DNA from 2 places in the Vibrio sp. QJM3NY_26 genome. Region 2 is predicted to be linked to the other one. Evidence: predicted binding sites of a transcription regulator. Region 2 holds the regulator's gene; the other holds the start of a gene.
The links. Region 2 encodes PurR, which represses purine synthesis genes. Its sites were predicted from a motif close to TNANGNAAACGTTTNCNTNA; they were not measured.
Positions count from the first base shown of each region.

Region 1: the regulator PurR is predicted to act here: its motif matches at 5,642-5,661, upstream of AC3CH4_RS23150 (formate--tetrahydrofolate ligase).

Region 1 covers NZ_CM173516.1:1,759,561-1,767,498, reverse strand. Annotated here, with positions in the region: gene AC3CH4_RS23170 (helix-turn-helix transcriptional regulator) at 59-376, shown strand; gene arfB (alternative ribosome rescue aminoacyl-tRNA hydrolase ArfB) at 581-991, opposite strand; gene AC3CH4_RS23160 (beta-phosphoglucomutase family hydrolase) at 1,079-1,684, shown strand; gene AC3CH4_RS23155 (sensor domain-containing diguanylate cyclase) at 1,721-3,625, opposite strand; gene AC3CH4_RS23150 (formate--tetrahydrofolate ligase) at 3,863-5,611, opposite strand; gene AC3CH4_RS23145 (inosine/guanosine kinase) at 5,905-7,209, opposite strand; gene AC3CH4_RS23140 (CreA family protein) at 7,352-7,828, opposite strand.
Region 2 covers NZ_CM173515.1:2,268,484-2,276,421, reverse strand. Annotated here, with positions in the region: gene AC3CH4_RS09990 (alpha/beta fold hydrolase) at 1-227, shown strand, start outside; gene AC3CH4_RS09985 (putative signal transducing protein) at 376-693, opposite strand; gene AC3CH4_RS09980 (TVP38/TMEM64 family protein) at 747-1,427, opposite strand; gene AC3CH4_RS09975 (TfoX/Sxy family DNA transformation protein) at 1,563-2,153, opposite strand; cyclic di-GMP riboswitch class I at 2,281-2,366, opposite strand; gene purR (HTH-type transcriptional repressor PurR) at 2,537-3,541, opposite strand; gene torD (molecular chaperone TorD) at 3,858-4,505, opposite strand; gene torR (two-component system response regulator TorR) at 4,790-5,503, shown strand; gene elyC (envelope biogenesis factor ElyC) at 5,730-6,584, opposite strand; gene cmoM (tRNA uridine 5-oxyacetic acid(34) methyltransferase CmoM) at 6,700-7,485, shown strand; gene mukF (chromosome partition protein MukF) at 7,611-7,938, shown strand, end outside.

The DNA of each region.
Region 1 (7,938 bases), on a different replicon from region 2:
TCAATATGGTCTGCTTCTTGCTGAAATTAGGTCATAACTGTCTATTGAGGATAAGCTTATGTCACAAGAACCCATAATCATGGCGCTGATTGATCGCAGGAAGCTCGCCAATTTGTCCCAGGAAAAATTAGCCTCAAGTGCGGGAATGAGCTTAAAAACCTACCAACGAATCGAGCGTGGTGAAGCTGATATCAAAATGTCTCAGTATCGTTCGCTCACTAGGACGTTGAAAGTTACCGATTTGGATGTAGTACTGGATGTTGTTGGCGCATCACAAGCGACAGCGGAAGATGTAGCGGCGGTCAGTCGTTTACTGACCAGCGAAGAGCGCATGTTGTTAATCAAGCTGATTTTGTCGGTCAAAAAACAGCAGTAGAGTTTTGTTCCATTAGGTTATTTTGGAATACCTAGCTTTCTAATACCTAGATTGCGCATGCCTAGCGTTCGAACTAATAGGCTTCGAATCAATACTTCGAACAAATGCCCTGCGAATAAATAGCGTTGGGTATCGTTTTTGTTCAAGCAAATAGAGTTAGAACGGCTGTTTGATGGGTGACGTGTTCACTGATGAAATCAAAAATTATTCTACTCTTCCACGCAGTTGCTTGGTGGAGCTTCTTTGTTTCTTTCCTTCTAAACGTCTTTTCTGAGAGCCACGCGTCGGTTTAGTTGCTCGTCTTACTTTTTGAACTTTTGTTGCTTCCAAGATCAGTTCTTTCAAACGCACCAAAGCATCGTCACGGTTTTGTTCTTGAGTTCTATACTGCTGCGCTTTAATGATAATTACTCCATCTTTCGTGATGCGGCTATCTTTGTGCGCTAACAGTCTTTCTTTATAGAAATCAGGTAGTGTGGAGTGATTAATATCAAAACGTAAGTGTATCGCGCTCGATACTTTATTGACGTTTTGACCGCCAGCTCCTTGTGCTCTGATCGCAGTTAACTGGATTTCCCAGTCTTGAATTGAAACAGAGTTAGATATTTGTAACATAAACATCCATTTTGAACGGTAATATGGGGTCATGATACTGAATATTGGTTATGGTATCAGTAACTTTCTCAAACAGTGGTAGTAGTGATGAAAATAGATTTAACGGCATATGATGGATTAATCTTTGATATGGATGGTACGTTGATCGATACGATGCCAGCACATGTAAAGGCGTGGCAGCAAACGGCTGAAGAATTCGGTTTTCATTTTGAAGCGTCTTGGCTGCATAGCTTAGGTGGCATGCCGAGTTATAAGATCGCCAGTGAAGTGAACAGTAAGTACGGTTTATCGCTCGACCCACAAGCGGTTTCTACGTTTAAGATGGCGTCGTTTGCGGCTATTGAAGATAAAGGGGATATTATCCCTTGTACGCATTCTCTGTTGTTAGAGCATTTAGGCAGCAAAAAGATTGCGGTTGGAACGGGCAGCCAACGTAAAAGTGCCGAACAGTTGTTGGACAAAACAGATATCTTGAGCAAGCTCGATATCCTAGTGACAGCAACAGATGTTAAGAATCACAAACCCAATCCAGATACCTTCTTAGATGCGTGTTTTGGTATGGGATTACAGCCAAAGCAGTGTGTTGTGTTTGAAGATACGAACTTAGGTAAACAAGCCGCTCATGCTGCGAAGATGGATTGCATTCTGGTGGTAGAAGGGAACAAGTTAGAGTTTTACCCGGCCCCAAGTTGATCGAGAGCCTAACAAGAGTGCTTGTACTATCTTTTGTTAGGCTATTTCACTTATTTCTTTGTCTAGGAATAAGCATACATTGTTTCTACCTGCTGCTTTAGCTTCGTATAACGCTAAATCAGCGCACTTGTAGTTCAGTGCTGGATCATTGGTGATGTTAGTAATGCCGCCACTCACAGTGACTACGTTATCGAGTTCAAGGCTGACTGCAATTCTCAGCCTGTTGAGAACGTATTCAGCTCCTTCCGTTGTGGTGTGAGGAAGAATAACACCAAACTCTTCGCCACCAATGCGAGCAACAAAATCTGTTTCACGGCATTCACGCTGAAGTACTTGAGCGACTGTTTGAATGACTCGATCACCGTAGTCGTGCCCAAATCTGTCGTTAATGCGTTTGAAGTAGTCAATATCCAAGATAGCTAAGCAAGATTGCTCGCGAGTAGGGTAACGATTAACACGAGAACATTCGTCGCGAAGTTCAAGGTCAAATTTTCTTCGATTCCAGCAACCAGCTAATGCGTCCTTTTCACTTAGATTTCTGAGCTTTTTCTCGAGTTCTTTGTGTTTACTAATATCGACAAAAGAAGCGACGTAAAACTGAATCACATCTTTCGAATCTTTGATGGTTTGGATTCGTAGTATTTCGGTAATCAATGAACCGTCTTTGCGACGATTTATCACTTCTCCCTCCCACATGCCTTTCTTCTGGATTACGCTCCACATCTTGATGTAGAACTCCTGATTATAGCGCCCAGAGGCAAACATCGATGGTTGGCGACCTTTTACTTCTTCCAGTTCGTAGCCACTGACTCGAGTAAATTCTTGGTTAACTTTAATGATTCGGTTATTTCTGTCGGTAATGACCAGTGCAGACATACCGTTCATTGCTGCTTTGGCCAGTTGGCTATCTATGCTGTTCTTTTTATGGTTACTGTTCCACAAAACAAAACCAGCAGAGATCATAGAAATTAGGAAAGATAAGGTGATGACCTGCACGAATATGGCTTGTTTTTCTTGTAGGTACTGGCTGCTGAACAGTTGGTTTTCAACATGAAGAACCAAATAAATTGGTCCTTCAAATTGCTTTATTTTAGGGCTGATATCTGAGTGGAAATACCAGTTTTTACCATCAAAGTAGCTAGAAGAGGTATTTTCTTGAATGGCTTTCCAAAGTTCAGGGTAAAGCTTCGCGTAGGTTTTATCTGAACGAGATTCAATAAGATGGCCAAACGATTCTTCGATATCCGGGCCCATGATGACATGTCCGGTCCTGTTAAGAATAACAGGGACGGCGGATGACGTACCGATTTGATAAAGAAGACGGTCGTAGACCTCGAGCATATTCAGGTTAGCGATAAAGTAACCAATAATACGATCTTCTGATGCGACGGGTGTCATTATCCTTAGGGCTGGCATCAAAGGATGGACAACCTCACCATTTTCAATCTCTAAATCGATACCGTTGGAGCTTACGTCTCCAATCTTCAGTCGATGGAGATCTTTAAAGTAGCTACGAGCTGATTTGTTCTGCAGTTTATTCTCAGGAACTATTGTCGCTTTATTGTTGTTGTAATTGATACGGTAAACCTCGTTACCTTCTAGGTCGAGGTAGCGAAGTTGAGAATAGTATTGTTGTCCGCGAGCTAACATCACCCACAAATCTTGCAGAGCTTGTTTATGAACAATTGATGGTTCTTCAATTGCGCGAAGCAACGTTTGAGAGTCTGCGATGGAAGGAACAGAATTAGATATTTGGTCAACAATAACGGCCAGTTCGTGGAAGCTGTATTCAATTTGGTTTTGACTTGATTGCTTAATATTTAGCGTGTGCTGAGCGTCTATCCGATCAAATTCAGAGTTAATATAGAGGGCAGGGACTAGTCCTAGGGCAAAAATGGTACATAGAAATTGGCTGACTAGTTTTTTTATACTCGTATTCATCACTGTCCTCAAAGAATCAGCGCAATACTATATATTTTATGGGGTTTTTAATGTGATCTTGACCCAGAACTTAAAACAAGCTTTGCATATAATTATGGTTTTAGTGCAACTTTTTGCAATTAAGCTTGATTGTTGAGCAATCACTTCGTTAAAAAATGATTGCTCGATATAGAACGACGATCTGAAACTTGAGCCCAATTAATCGCGATTAATTGCCGTTTATCTAGCTATGAGCAGCTAGCTTAGGCCGATAATATTTCCATTGCTATCAATATCTAATGACATGAAAGCCGGTTTATCAGGTAAACCTGGCATGGTCATTACGTTGCCGCACAAAGCGTAGATGAAGCCTGCACCAGCACATAGTTTTAACTCTCTAACGGGTACGTCAAACTGAGTGGGTGCACCCTTTATTTGAGCTTCTGTTGAAATCGATAATGGCGTTTTTGCCAAACAAACCGATAGGTCGCTATAGCCGTGTTGGTTGAACTCAGTCAGTTGCTTTCTTGCCAGTGGTGATAGCGAAATACTTGCTGCGCCGTATCCGACTTCAGCGACTGCCATCAGTTTCTCTTCTAAGCTTTGCTCAGAGTAGTACAAAGGCTTAAATTTACTCTCTGTTTTGCATGCTTTTACCACGGCGTGAGCCAACTGAGTTGTACCTTCACCACCTTGACCAAAGGCTTCACTTACTTCAACGCTGACACTTGGGTCAAAGTCGGTGATCATTTGTTTCAAAGCATCGATCTCTTGAGCAGAATCTTGTGGGAATTGGTTAATTGCTACTACCGTTGGCACTTGGTATTGCTTAACATTGTTGATATGCCATTTAAGGTTTTCGAAGCCCGCGGCTAGGGCGTCTTGGTCATCATTAAAAATCGAATCCGGTAACGGAGTGCCTGGTCTTAAATCGTATAATCCAGAGTTCGCCTTTAATCCGCGTAATGTAGCTACAACGACTGCGCAATCGGGTTTTTTGTTCGATGCTTTCACCTTTATGTTACAAGCTTTCTCAAACCCCATGTCAGAGCCGAAGCCGCCTTCAGTCACAACAAAATCACTCAGTTTGAGAGCAATCTTATCGGCAATAATTGAAGAGTTACCATGTGCAATGTTAGCGAAAGGCCCCGCGTGTATTAGGGTAGGAACGCCTTCAAGGGTTTGCATCAATGTAGGTTCAATAGAGTCCTTCATCGTTACTGTCATCGCGCCTGCAACGTTGAAGTCTTCTGCGGTTAATGGCGAACCTTGATTGTTGTATGCGAGTACGACACGGCCGATACGCTTGCGTAGGTCTTGTAGATCATCGGCCAGCGCGAGAATAGCCATCAGCTCTGAAGCGGCTGAGATATCAAAACCATCTTCGCGTTCAAGGCCATTAATTGTTTTGTCTGCTTCGTTTTTGCCTACTGTGATCATGCGCAATGCGCGGTCATTGTGGTCGAGTACACGGCGCCACACGATTCTGCTTGGATCGATGTCTAATGATTTTAAGCCAGAGCGCGTTTCAAAGGCTTCTAATCCTTCACGCTGCTCGTGATACAAACGAGCGTCGATAGCGGCAGAGGCAAGGTTGTGAGCGGCTGTTACAGCATGAATATCACCGGTGAGGTGCAAGTTTAATTGTTCCATAGGGGCGACTTGAGAGTAACCACCACCGGCTGCGCCACCTTTAACACCAAAAACTGGGCCCATTGAAGGCTGGCGAATGCAGGCCATCGCAGATTGGTTAATCTTTGCGAGGCCTTGTGCTAATCCAATAGTAGTGACGGTTTTGCCTTCGCCAAGAGGCGTTGGTGTGATAGCGGTCACCACGACCAATTTACCATCTTGTTGGTTGGCGAGGCGTTCAAGTGATGTCAGAGACACTTTAGATTTGTATTGCCCTAATGGCTGATGTTCGTTGTGTTGCAGGCCAGCTTGTTTGGCAACTTCACTGATGTTTTTAAGGGGAGTAGAGCGACAAATATCAATATCAGACAGCATATTTGATCCTTATATCAGAACCGAAAGGTTGTACGTAAACGTTTGCGTGGCGATAGTACTGTATAAATTTGCCAAGTAAAGGCAAACCACACGAATTATGTGCTGGAAGATAACAGATCTAAAGAGTCATTGCGCGAGATCAAATGTTAAACGAGCAAAATATTCGATGTGACTACCTTCAGCTGCAGTTATATTAGTGCTGAATACAAAAAGGGCTGCATATAGCAGCCCTTTAGGAATGGAAAATCTAGCTGGTCATCAACTTTGATGAGTTAACAACCTGGCATGGTTGATTATCGATCCCAGTATGTTTCTTCTAAGCTATCTTCGCGTTCAGGTAGCGCACGAGAAAGGCGAGGAGAGTGCTGAGTTAGCACCTCATAGCTTACGCGGTTTGCGTACTTACAAATTTGAGACAGTGAAGAGTAAGTCAAGCACGCGTGCTCGTGTTTCTCTGAATTCGGTACGTTCACGTGATGGTAACTGTTCGCTGCCATGTCATGTAGAAGTGCCGAAAGCGCGCCATCACCAGCACCGTTTGTGTTTTTAATCTCAAGTGGGCCACCTAAGTAAGGGCCGATGTGAGAGTACACTTTTACTGGGTCTTTACAGTCTTGCTTACGCATCGCACGGCTGAATTCGTATTTGTTAAATTCAGGAATGTTACCCGGTAATAACGGTAGTGTGGTTTCGCGTTTCGCTGGCTCGTCAGTGTAGCCTGCCATGTATAAGCCGACAGGACCCGCAGTGCAGAGAACTAGGTCAACCCACTCAAGCGCTTTGTTCGCCGCTAGCAAAGGATCTTTTTCACCCGTTAATGCTTCACCTTCATCTTCGTTCATTGCGACGATGGTTACGTTCTCTTTCAGGTATTCTTGCCACCATTCAGCGTTACCTTCGATCACGTACTTCGTACCAAGCGTCAGTACAACAGGCACATTGTGCGCTTTCGCGTATTCAATCGCTTTTTGTACCGCTTTTGGCATCGGATCTTCAGGCTTACCGCGCATTAAGTATGAAGACACAACCAATGCAGACGCTTTTTCAAAAATCTGTTCAGGAATACTTTCAGGGAGTAGTTGGTTCATGTGTCCTTCGTTGATCGCAAACGTACGTTCGCCATCTTCGGTAATGAGCGTATAACAACGACCAATTGGACCATCAACGGTTTGTAGGTGGTTTAAGTTCATACGAGAAGAAGTGCGGCAAAGGTAGCGGTAACCAAATGAGCCAACTTCAATCTTCTTAGACATTACGCCAAGCAGGACAGATTTACTGTCTGCAAGTACGGAATAGTTGTGCAATGTATTGCCGATAGTATCGCCAGGGTATTGATGCGTGATCAAACCGCGTTGAACTAATTCTTCATACAGCGCATCTGCTTTACTTTCTTCCAATACTAGTGAGTGACCTTTACTCAGCTCGTATTTTTCTAGGAACGCGTTGTCAACACGGGCCTCGATATCAACAATAGTTTGACCCACACCGACAATTGTTGCGCGGTGAAGCTTAGGTGTTTGTTGAATTTGGTTGACCAACGGATCACGGGCGTGAGTTGGAAAGTAGTGCTTAGATTTACGCTGTCCAGGAAATTTCATATGACAAATACAGTGAAAAAATTTTGCCGCATGATATCACATTTTGTTTCTGTTTCTTTCATTTTTATTACATTTTGAATCACCTGCGCAATGTCTGTACAGGTGATTCAGCTTACTCTTGCTTCAGACCATTCGTGTGAGACTATTCGACTGGAACGAGTGTTGCCGGATCTACGTAAGCCTTTGTACCCCATAGCGGAACGGTTGAAAGGCTATGTTTGAAACTGCCTTCTGTTTCTTTGGTTGTGTAAGACAAGTAAAGCAGCGATTGATTCTCAGCATCGTAGATACGACGAACCTTCATCGTTTTAAAAAAGATACTTTTCGACTGCTTGAATACCACTTCACCTGATTTACTTTTGTCTATTTTAGCAATCATTTCTGGAGTGATTTCGCCCGTTTGACGACAAGATATAGAGCTATCGCTTGGATCAGAAAGGCTAAGATTTGCTTCGATTGATGCAATGTGACAAGTCACACCTTCGATCTTATCATCATCTAAAGATGACATTTTGATATCCTTCATTGTGAAGAATCCCAAAGAGACGTCGCCAACCTCGTTGTCCGAACAGCCTGCTAACATTGTGATGATACCTGCTGCTATTAAGGCTTTTTTCATAAGAAGTCCTTTTTATTTATATAGTTCTGTTTACTATAAGGATATTGAAAGCTTGAATACGAGTGTAGAGCTTTTCACCGAGTTCTTAAAGGATGTTATGAGAGAATGAA
Region 2 (7,938 bases):
TAAACCCATTGATGAAATACTTCAAAGACCGAGAGTTGCCGATTCCAACTTTGTATTTGATGGGCGAGCGAGACTACATGTTCATCAAGCCAGTAAAAGAAATGGTAGAGGCGCATAAGTCGAGCGAGCTAGTAGAAATTCCGAATTGTGGACACGTATGTAACGTAGAAAACCCTGAAGAATTCAATCAACGATCTATCGCTTTTATTCAAAAGCAAATTCAGTGATTATCTCGATTCTTCACCAGAACAGACGCTCGAATAGAATTGAGACAAAAACGGGAAGCTAATTTTAGCTTCCCGTTTTTATTTGGAGGAGGTATCTGACCGAGTGGTTATAAAAGGCCGTTGGAGCCACTTTACCTTTCAAAACCTGCTATTCAGGTGAAGCAGCACCGCACTGCCAACAAGAACCAAATTGTGCTTCGTTGACTTCATGACATTCTCCGCAACGCCACTCTTCATAAATGATTGAATCTTGCTGTTTCTGGTAGTCATTAACAACTGCCCAGGCTTTGCTCGCCAATTCTGGCTCATATAACCATACGTAGGGGTCAGTTTCTTCGGTAAATGGGATTTCCCCTTTCAAACCGAATAACCCTTCACCACGGACTTCACACGCAATATTCACACTTTCTAGTAATCCACGGATGATGTGGGCTTCTGTCGGATTCGATGCACTGAAGATTTTCATTGAGATAGAACCTTATCTGGCTATATGCGTTATTAAGCTATTATAGGTATACGTTATTCAGCCACAGGTGCTGAGCGAAATTTATTCATCAACCATTTAGCAATGATTGGGAATACACCCAGTAAGGCAAATGACAATAGTACTGAAGGGGACACGATACCCGAAAGTGAATCAATTTCCGCGAGTTGAGTACCAGCATTCAAGAAAACGGCAGTACCCGGTAACATTCCTATTTGACTTGTAATGTAATAGCGACTCACAGACATCGGTGTTAGACCCATCAACAGATTGATAAGGAAAAATGGGAATACAGGAATCAGACGCAGAGAAAACAAGTAAAATGCTCCGTCTTTTTCAACGCCCTTGTTAATCGTTGCTAATTTGTCACCAAATTTGGTTTGGATCCAGTCACGTAAAAGGTAGCGGCTACTTAGAAATGCGAGGGTTGCACCAATGGCACTGGCGAAAGAGACCAGCAGCAAACTATTCCAGAAACCAAATAGCGCAGCTCCTAACAGGGTCACAACAGCAGCACCAGGAATTGAGAAAGCAGTAATCATTACATACGCGACAAAATAGATAGCAGCGGCAGCAATGAAGTTGCTATCAATGTAGTCATTTAAAACGGCTTGTTGGGCCTTGGCATTTTCAAGCGTTAGGTATTGGCCGAAATTGACGCCTAACAAGACGATGGTTACGACCAACACAATACCCAATATCATTTTCTTACTCATTGATACTTCCTCTAAATTTTCAATGTATACCATTAGTATAGACAGACAGGCAAAGCATAGATTAACTTTCAGCAGATATAAAAAAAGCCGCAGTAAATGCGGCTTAGTTATGTATATAGTTTTTCACTTACAATGTTAATTGACGCGATTGATAAGCTCTTCACGACGCTGCTGCGGTATAACAGACCAATGTGTGCCATTGATCGCGCCTTCTAGCGCCCAAAGTAGTTCAATACTGACAGAAGACGCATGTGATTCTTTGATGGCGTTAAATGCGTTTACAGAGCCAGATTCATATAAACGTTCTACGGAATCGATCCCTGCTTTTTTCAACATACGCTCAGTGGCGAGTCGAAGGTTGGGCAGATCTTTGAGTCGAGTAGGCTTAGCTGAAGATTGCTCAGCTTTTTCTTCTTTAGCAAAACCCAGAGACGTCGTTGCAAGCTGCAAGATTTTCTCTTGGTCTTGCCACAGGCCTTCGGGTAAAGCGAAATATTTAGTAACGACAGGGAAACCACGTTTTTTGTAGACGTACGGTTGAAAGCCTTGTTGTTCGAACTGTTTCGTTGTGCATTTGTCTGCTCGTATGTGCAGCTGGTCATTTACAACCAGAGCAAACATAGTGTCATCAGCAAAAAGACCGAAGCCACCAAACATCGAGCGTGATTTTATTTTTCCTAGGGATTCAAATAATTTCATTGAATCCTTTAGTATCGGTTTATCCATGTTATTTATCTCGGTGTATTTGAACTACGCCACCAAATAAGCAGGTCCGAGAGATTAGCAAAATGTTGCAATTAAATTGTCAATTAGCCGTAAATTACTAAATTATTAGTAGTTACTGCATTTTGCCATCGGTAACCCCGCTACCATACCAACGAGTGGTTTAGGCCGGAAGCTTTGCGTCTCACTCTTTCAAGTGATTTGCCCTGTGCGTGACTGATTGAATAGAATAAAGTTTTTGTTGAATGAGGCTCACACTTGTTATTTCAAAATGTGATATTGCTTCAATTAATGATCTTTCCAGTATGATACCAGGTTCATTCATGTTGTTGATAAAAAAAGCGCACCTAAAGGTGCGCTTAATTATATTAAACTGAATTTATCAATTAATTTAACGTTTTAACTGTGCTTCGCTCAACAATTTCAGGGTGCATTTCGAACACACGCTTTTCATGGTCTTTATCTTTAATGCGTTCTAACAAAATTTCGAAAGCGTTCTTACCAACACGACGTTTGGGTTGGTGAACCGTTGTTAACGGTGGAGAGAAGTATTCAGCCAACTCGATGTTGTCATAGCCGATCACTGAAATATCTTCAGGGATACGAATTCCTTTCTCTTGCAATCTGCTCATTAGGCCGAGTGCCATTGTGTCGTTAAAACAGAATACGGCCGTTGGGCGATCTACCATCTTAATGATTTTCTCTGCAGCAAGAACCGCAGTATCACACTCGAAGTTACCTTCAATGATCATGTTATCATCGGTAGCAATCTTAGCTTCGTTGAGTGCGCGTTTGTAACCCGCGATGCGTTCAACACATGCCGCTTTGTCTAAGTGGCCACTTAAACAAGCAATCTTGGAGTGACCGTGCTCAATGAGGTATTTGGTCGCTAGGTAACCACCTTCCTCAGAGTTGTCGATGATCTTATCTGCTTGAGAACTCTCAGGGCCCCAATCCATAATCACTTTAGGAATGTCAGCGTGACGGTCTAACATGCCTCTTAGCTCTTCAGTTAGGTCAGAACACATAACTAAGATGCCATCTACACGTTTCTCTGCAAGCATTCGAATGTAGTCACGTTGCTTCTCATAGATACCGCCCGTATTACACAGAATCAAAGTGTAACCTTGACGGTAGCAGTAGCTTTCAACACCATCGATAACTTCAGAGAAGAATAGGTTAGTTGATTGAGTAACTAGCATGCCGATAGTGCGGGTTGTATTGCACTTCAAACTACGAGCAACGGCACTTGGTGCATAGTTCAGTTCGTCTACGGCTTTATTTACTTTTTCTTGCGTCGCTTCTGCAACAAAGCGAGTTTTGTTGATTACGTGAGAAACGGTTGTTGTTGATACGCCTGCTAAGCGAGCGACATCTTTTATAGTGGCCATGGTTTTATCCTATTAGAAGCTACTTTCCCAAAGTACGGAATGAAGTAGCCGTTAAGCTACCTAACTAAGAGCTTAAATTTGTAGGGCTCTTTGGGTACTAAAGTGCTAAAAAACAAAAAACCGCTATTGAGCGGCTTGTCTTAACACCGAAATGCTCAAAACTATAATAAGCATAGCATTTCGTGAATGTTTCATATTTTATCGTTTGCGGTCACAATTTTAGACTGACTAGAAATTACTCGCAATAAAATTCACCCGGAAATCCGGGTGAATTGTCACATTCTTCTGAATTTATTTAACGAGTCATCCAATAAGCTTATTCACCAGCGAGGTATTGGGTGTCCAATTTACAGAATGCAAGTAGCAGAGATGAGACTGATGCGTAGAAACCGAATTCGTCAACGTCATGACATTTAACGTTGAACTTTGGTACCCAAGTAAGAAGTTGTTGCTCGATAAATTGCTGTTGAACAATGAACGATTTCTCTAGCTCTTCTTCAAGTTCCGTTTCATTAGAACGGATGATCAAGTTGCCAAGGAAGTCGAGTGCGATAGCGATGTGGTCAGCTGGTTCTTTTAGGTCTTGGTTCACCACTAAGTTGTGCTTGGCCATGATCTCTTCCATATCTTTTGCTGGCTTATCATTCAAAAGGCCAGTCTCACCGATATACATAGAAGCGTAAGGAAGTGCGCCATGCTTATCTGTTTTTAAGAATAAGTCACAGAAGTCAGCAGACAATTCTAGTTGAGCATCCTCACGCGTTTGTAGGCGGTTTAGCGCATCCACTAGGCTATCGATCGCCGGCTTTAGTGTTTCATTTTCGCCTAAACCAGTTAGGAAAGAACGAATTTCAACAGAGTGGTAGTGATCGAGTTCTTCTTGAGTGAGCTCTTTAGCGAATAAGCTTGATAGCCACCAGTATATTTCTGCTCTTTGCTCGTTGAACGCTTTCGTATCTTTCATTTCTTAGATCCTGATTTAGTCTTGTGGTGTTACTTATATGCATCTTGAAGTTACTTGTGCAAAGCACACCAAGGCTGAATAACAAGGTTATTTGCGAAACGCAAAGTTACTCGTTAGTAGTAATGCCTATATTGAATTGCGATGGACGATAAATAGCAAGGTTTAAGATTGTCTTGTATCAAAAAAGATCCATGTTTCTGGCTTTTATCTTGTGTACCACTAGAATTGTTACGAGTTATGAATAGAATAGTCACTGAAACTATTAAATAAGAAAAGTGGTGTAGATGAGCTATCACGTATTAGTCGTAGAAGATGATGTGGTAACCCGCAGTAAACTGGTCGGATACTTCCAGAACGAAGGTTACACAGTAAGCGAAGCGGAAAGCGGCGCTCAAATGAGAAACGTGTTAGAAGATAATAACGTTGACCTCATTATGCTGGACATCAACTTACCAGGCGAAGATGGATTGATGCTAACTCGCGAATTACGCAGTCAATCAGACATTGGAATTATTTTAGTTACTGGACGCACGGATAGCATCGACAAAATCGTTGGCCTTGAAATGGGCGCTGACGATTACGTTACTAAACCCTTCGAACTTCGCGAGTTATTGGTTCGAGTTAAAAACCTACTTTGGCGCATTTCTGCCGCTCGTAAAACAGCAGCAGGTAAGGTTGAAGAGACTGAAGACGAATCTGTGGTTCGTTTTGGTGAGTGGACGTTTGATATCCCTCGTCGTGCGCTAAGCAAAAACGGCGAACCGGTAAAACTGACTAAAGCTGAATATGAACTGTTGGTTGCGCTCTCTTCTTACCCTAACCAGGTATTAAGTCGTGAACGCATTCTGAATATGATCAGCCACCGAGTGGATGCTCCAAACGATCGAACTATCGACGTGTTAATCCGTCGTATGCGTGCGAAGATGGAGTTTGACCCTAAGAATCCACAAATTTTTGTAACGGTTCACGGTGAAGGTTACATGTTCGCTGGTGATTGATTTCCTTTAGGAATGACTAATCAACAACGATATTTAAACGTAAAAAGCCGAGACATCATTGATGTCTCGGCTTTTTTATTGTTTAGCTTTTACTGTTTACGAACTGGAAACCTGCAAATTACTTGGTTAATCAGTTTTGCCTATCTGGTCGAGTCTACAGATAAAACTATGTTTACAGGTAAGATTATGTCTACTGATAAGATCCAGTTTACTTATTCGGTTGAGTTTATTGAGGCTGCGCCGCAGAAATACCACCGTCATCTTCAACTAAGCGAGATGTTTCAGGAACAACAATGGGTTCTTCAACGGTGTCATTACTTGTATCAAGCCAATCACGCAGGCTTTGCCACATCAACCCCATTGTTTCGTGCCAGTAACGCTCAGTTTGTTCAAGGTAAAGAGCTTTGGGCATGTACTTATTCCAAGGTTCAACAATCCCTTCTTGTGCAAGGTAGTTGGTTGGTGCTGGTAATGGCCTCATGCCGGCAGCATGGAATTCATTCAATGCGCGAGTCATATGGCTAGCGGAAGTTACCAGTACCATTCTTTTATTTTTAACGAACGCAGCGGCTTGGCGGGCTTCTTCCCAAGTGTCTTTTGCTGTTTCAAGCAGAATGATATCGGGCTTTGAGACACCTAGTGCCAACGCAACTTTGGCCATCATTCTAGCATTGCTCACTTCAGTGCCTGCGCCATAGCCCGACAAAATGAGTTTTGCACCAGGGTAAAGGCGTAGAATACGAATCCCTTCACTTAAACGCATTAGACCGGTGCGACTAAGCTCTGATGTTGGTGGGATTTGGTCGTCTACGACGTGACCACTTCCGAGAACCATCACGTAATCGATGGTTTCATCGACAGGTAAAAAAGCGGTGTGTTGCCTTTCCATTGGCATTAAAAGTTGATTAGAAACTGGCTGGAAAGCGATGAGGAAAATACCACAGAGGGCTGAAAGGGTGATTAGGCAACCCGTCTTCCTTTTGGTAGTAAACATCACTAGGGCTAAACCCAGAAAAGCGAGAATTAACATTGCTGGCAGTGGCATCAGTAACGAAGACACTACTTTTTTCAGCTCAAACATATCCGAATAGTCCGAAAAAACATCACTTAGTAGTAAAAAGAGACATCGCCTCTTTATTCCTGAAATTCCTGTGACAGAATAGCAGGCACGATAGGACATAATAACTCAAGTAGCCGTGACTGAAGACCGTAATTTCGACGATATTGCCCACAAATTTGCAAAAAACATTTACGGCTCTGACAAAGGAGAGATCCGTCAGATCATCGTATGGGAAGATTTAGAACAAGCTTTGAGCAAATTTGAGCAATCAGCTTCGCCGCTGCATGTGCTTGATGCTGGAGGCGGCCTTGCGCAGATGTCGCAAAAAATTGCGTCGCTTGGGCATAACGTTTCTCTTTGCGACCTCTCTTCTGAAATGCTGAAGCTAGCAGAAGAAAGTATCAGCGAAGCGGGTTTGTTAGATCAGTATCGATTCATCCATTCTCCGGTACAAAAAGTCGCAGAACATCTCGATGAGAAAGTCGATTTTTTGATGTTTCATGCCGTAATGGAATGGCTCGCAGATCCTAAAGAGGCGCTTGATTTATTGTTGGAGCAAGTAAACCCCGGTGGCGTTGCTTCGATAATGTTTTACAACCACCACGGATTAGTCCTGAAAAATGTGATTTGTGGCAACATTCCTCATGTATTGAATGGGATGCCACATCGAAAACGGTTTAAGCTGCAACCACAAAAAGGCTTGAAGCCAGAAGAGGTTTACCAATGGATAGAAGACGCCGGTCTAGAAATCTGTGGTAAATCAGGCATTCGCTCTTTCAGTGACTACATAGGTAATATGGAGTACATGGGCGATTACCAATTTGAAGATGTATTGGAACTAGAAAAACAGCTATGTCGCCAAGAGCCATATCTGTCGCTAGGCCGTTATATTCACGTTTGGGCTCAAAAACCTGCGCAATAACTGCGGTGAATGTGGTAAAAGAAGCCACAACATGCGCTATGCAATTGTAACAAGCCCGCGTCATAAAGAAATAGGCGTCATATCTAATACGTTCGATATGACGAAGAACAGTAACAGGAACCACAATGAGTGAAATGACTCAAACTGCCGAAGAGCAGCCAATTGATGAGTTGGTGGGCTGGGTCAAGCAGCATGATTTTTCATTAAACTTGCCACCAGAGCGCTTAGCATTTTTGATTGCTATCGCAGTACTAAGCAATGAAAGGTTCGATGAAGAGTTGGGCGAAGGTGAACTGCACGATGCATTTACCATTGTCACTCGCCTGTTTGAAGATACTGGCGAAGCGTCTGCGTTTCGTGCCAACAATGCCATCAATGAGCTAGTTAAACAGAAGTTGATCAGCCGCTTTACCAGTGAAATCACCGATGGTGCGAGCATCTACCGCTTATCAC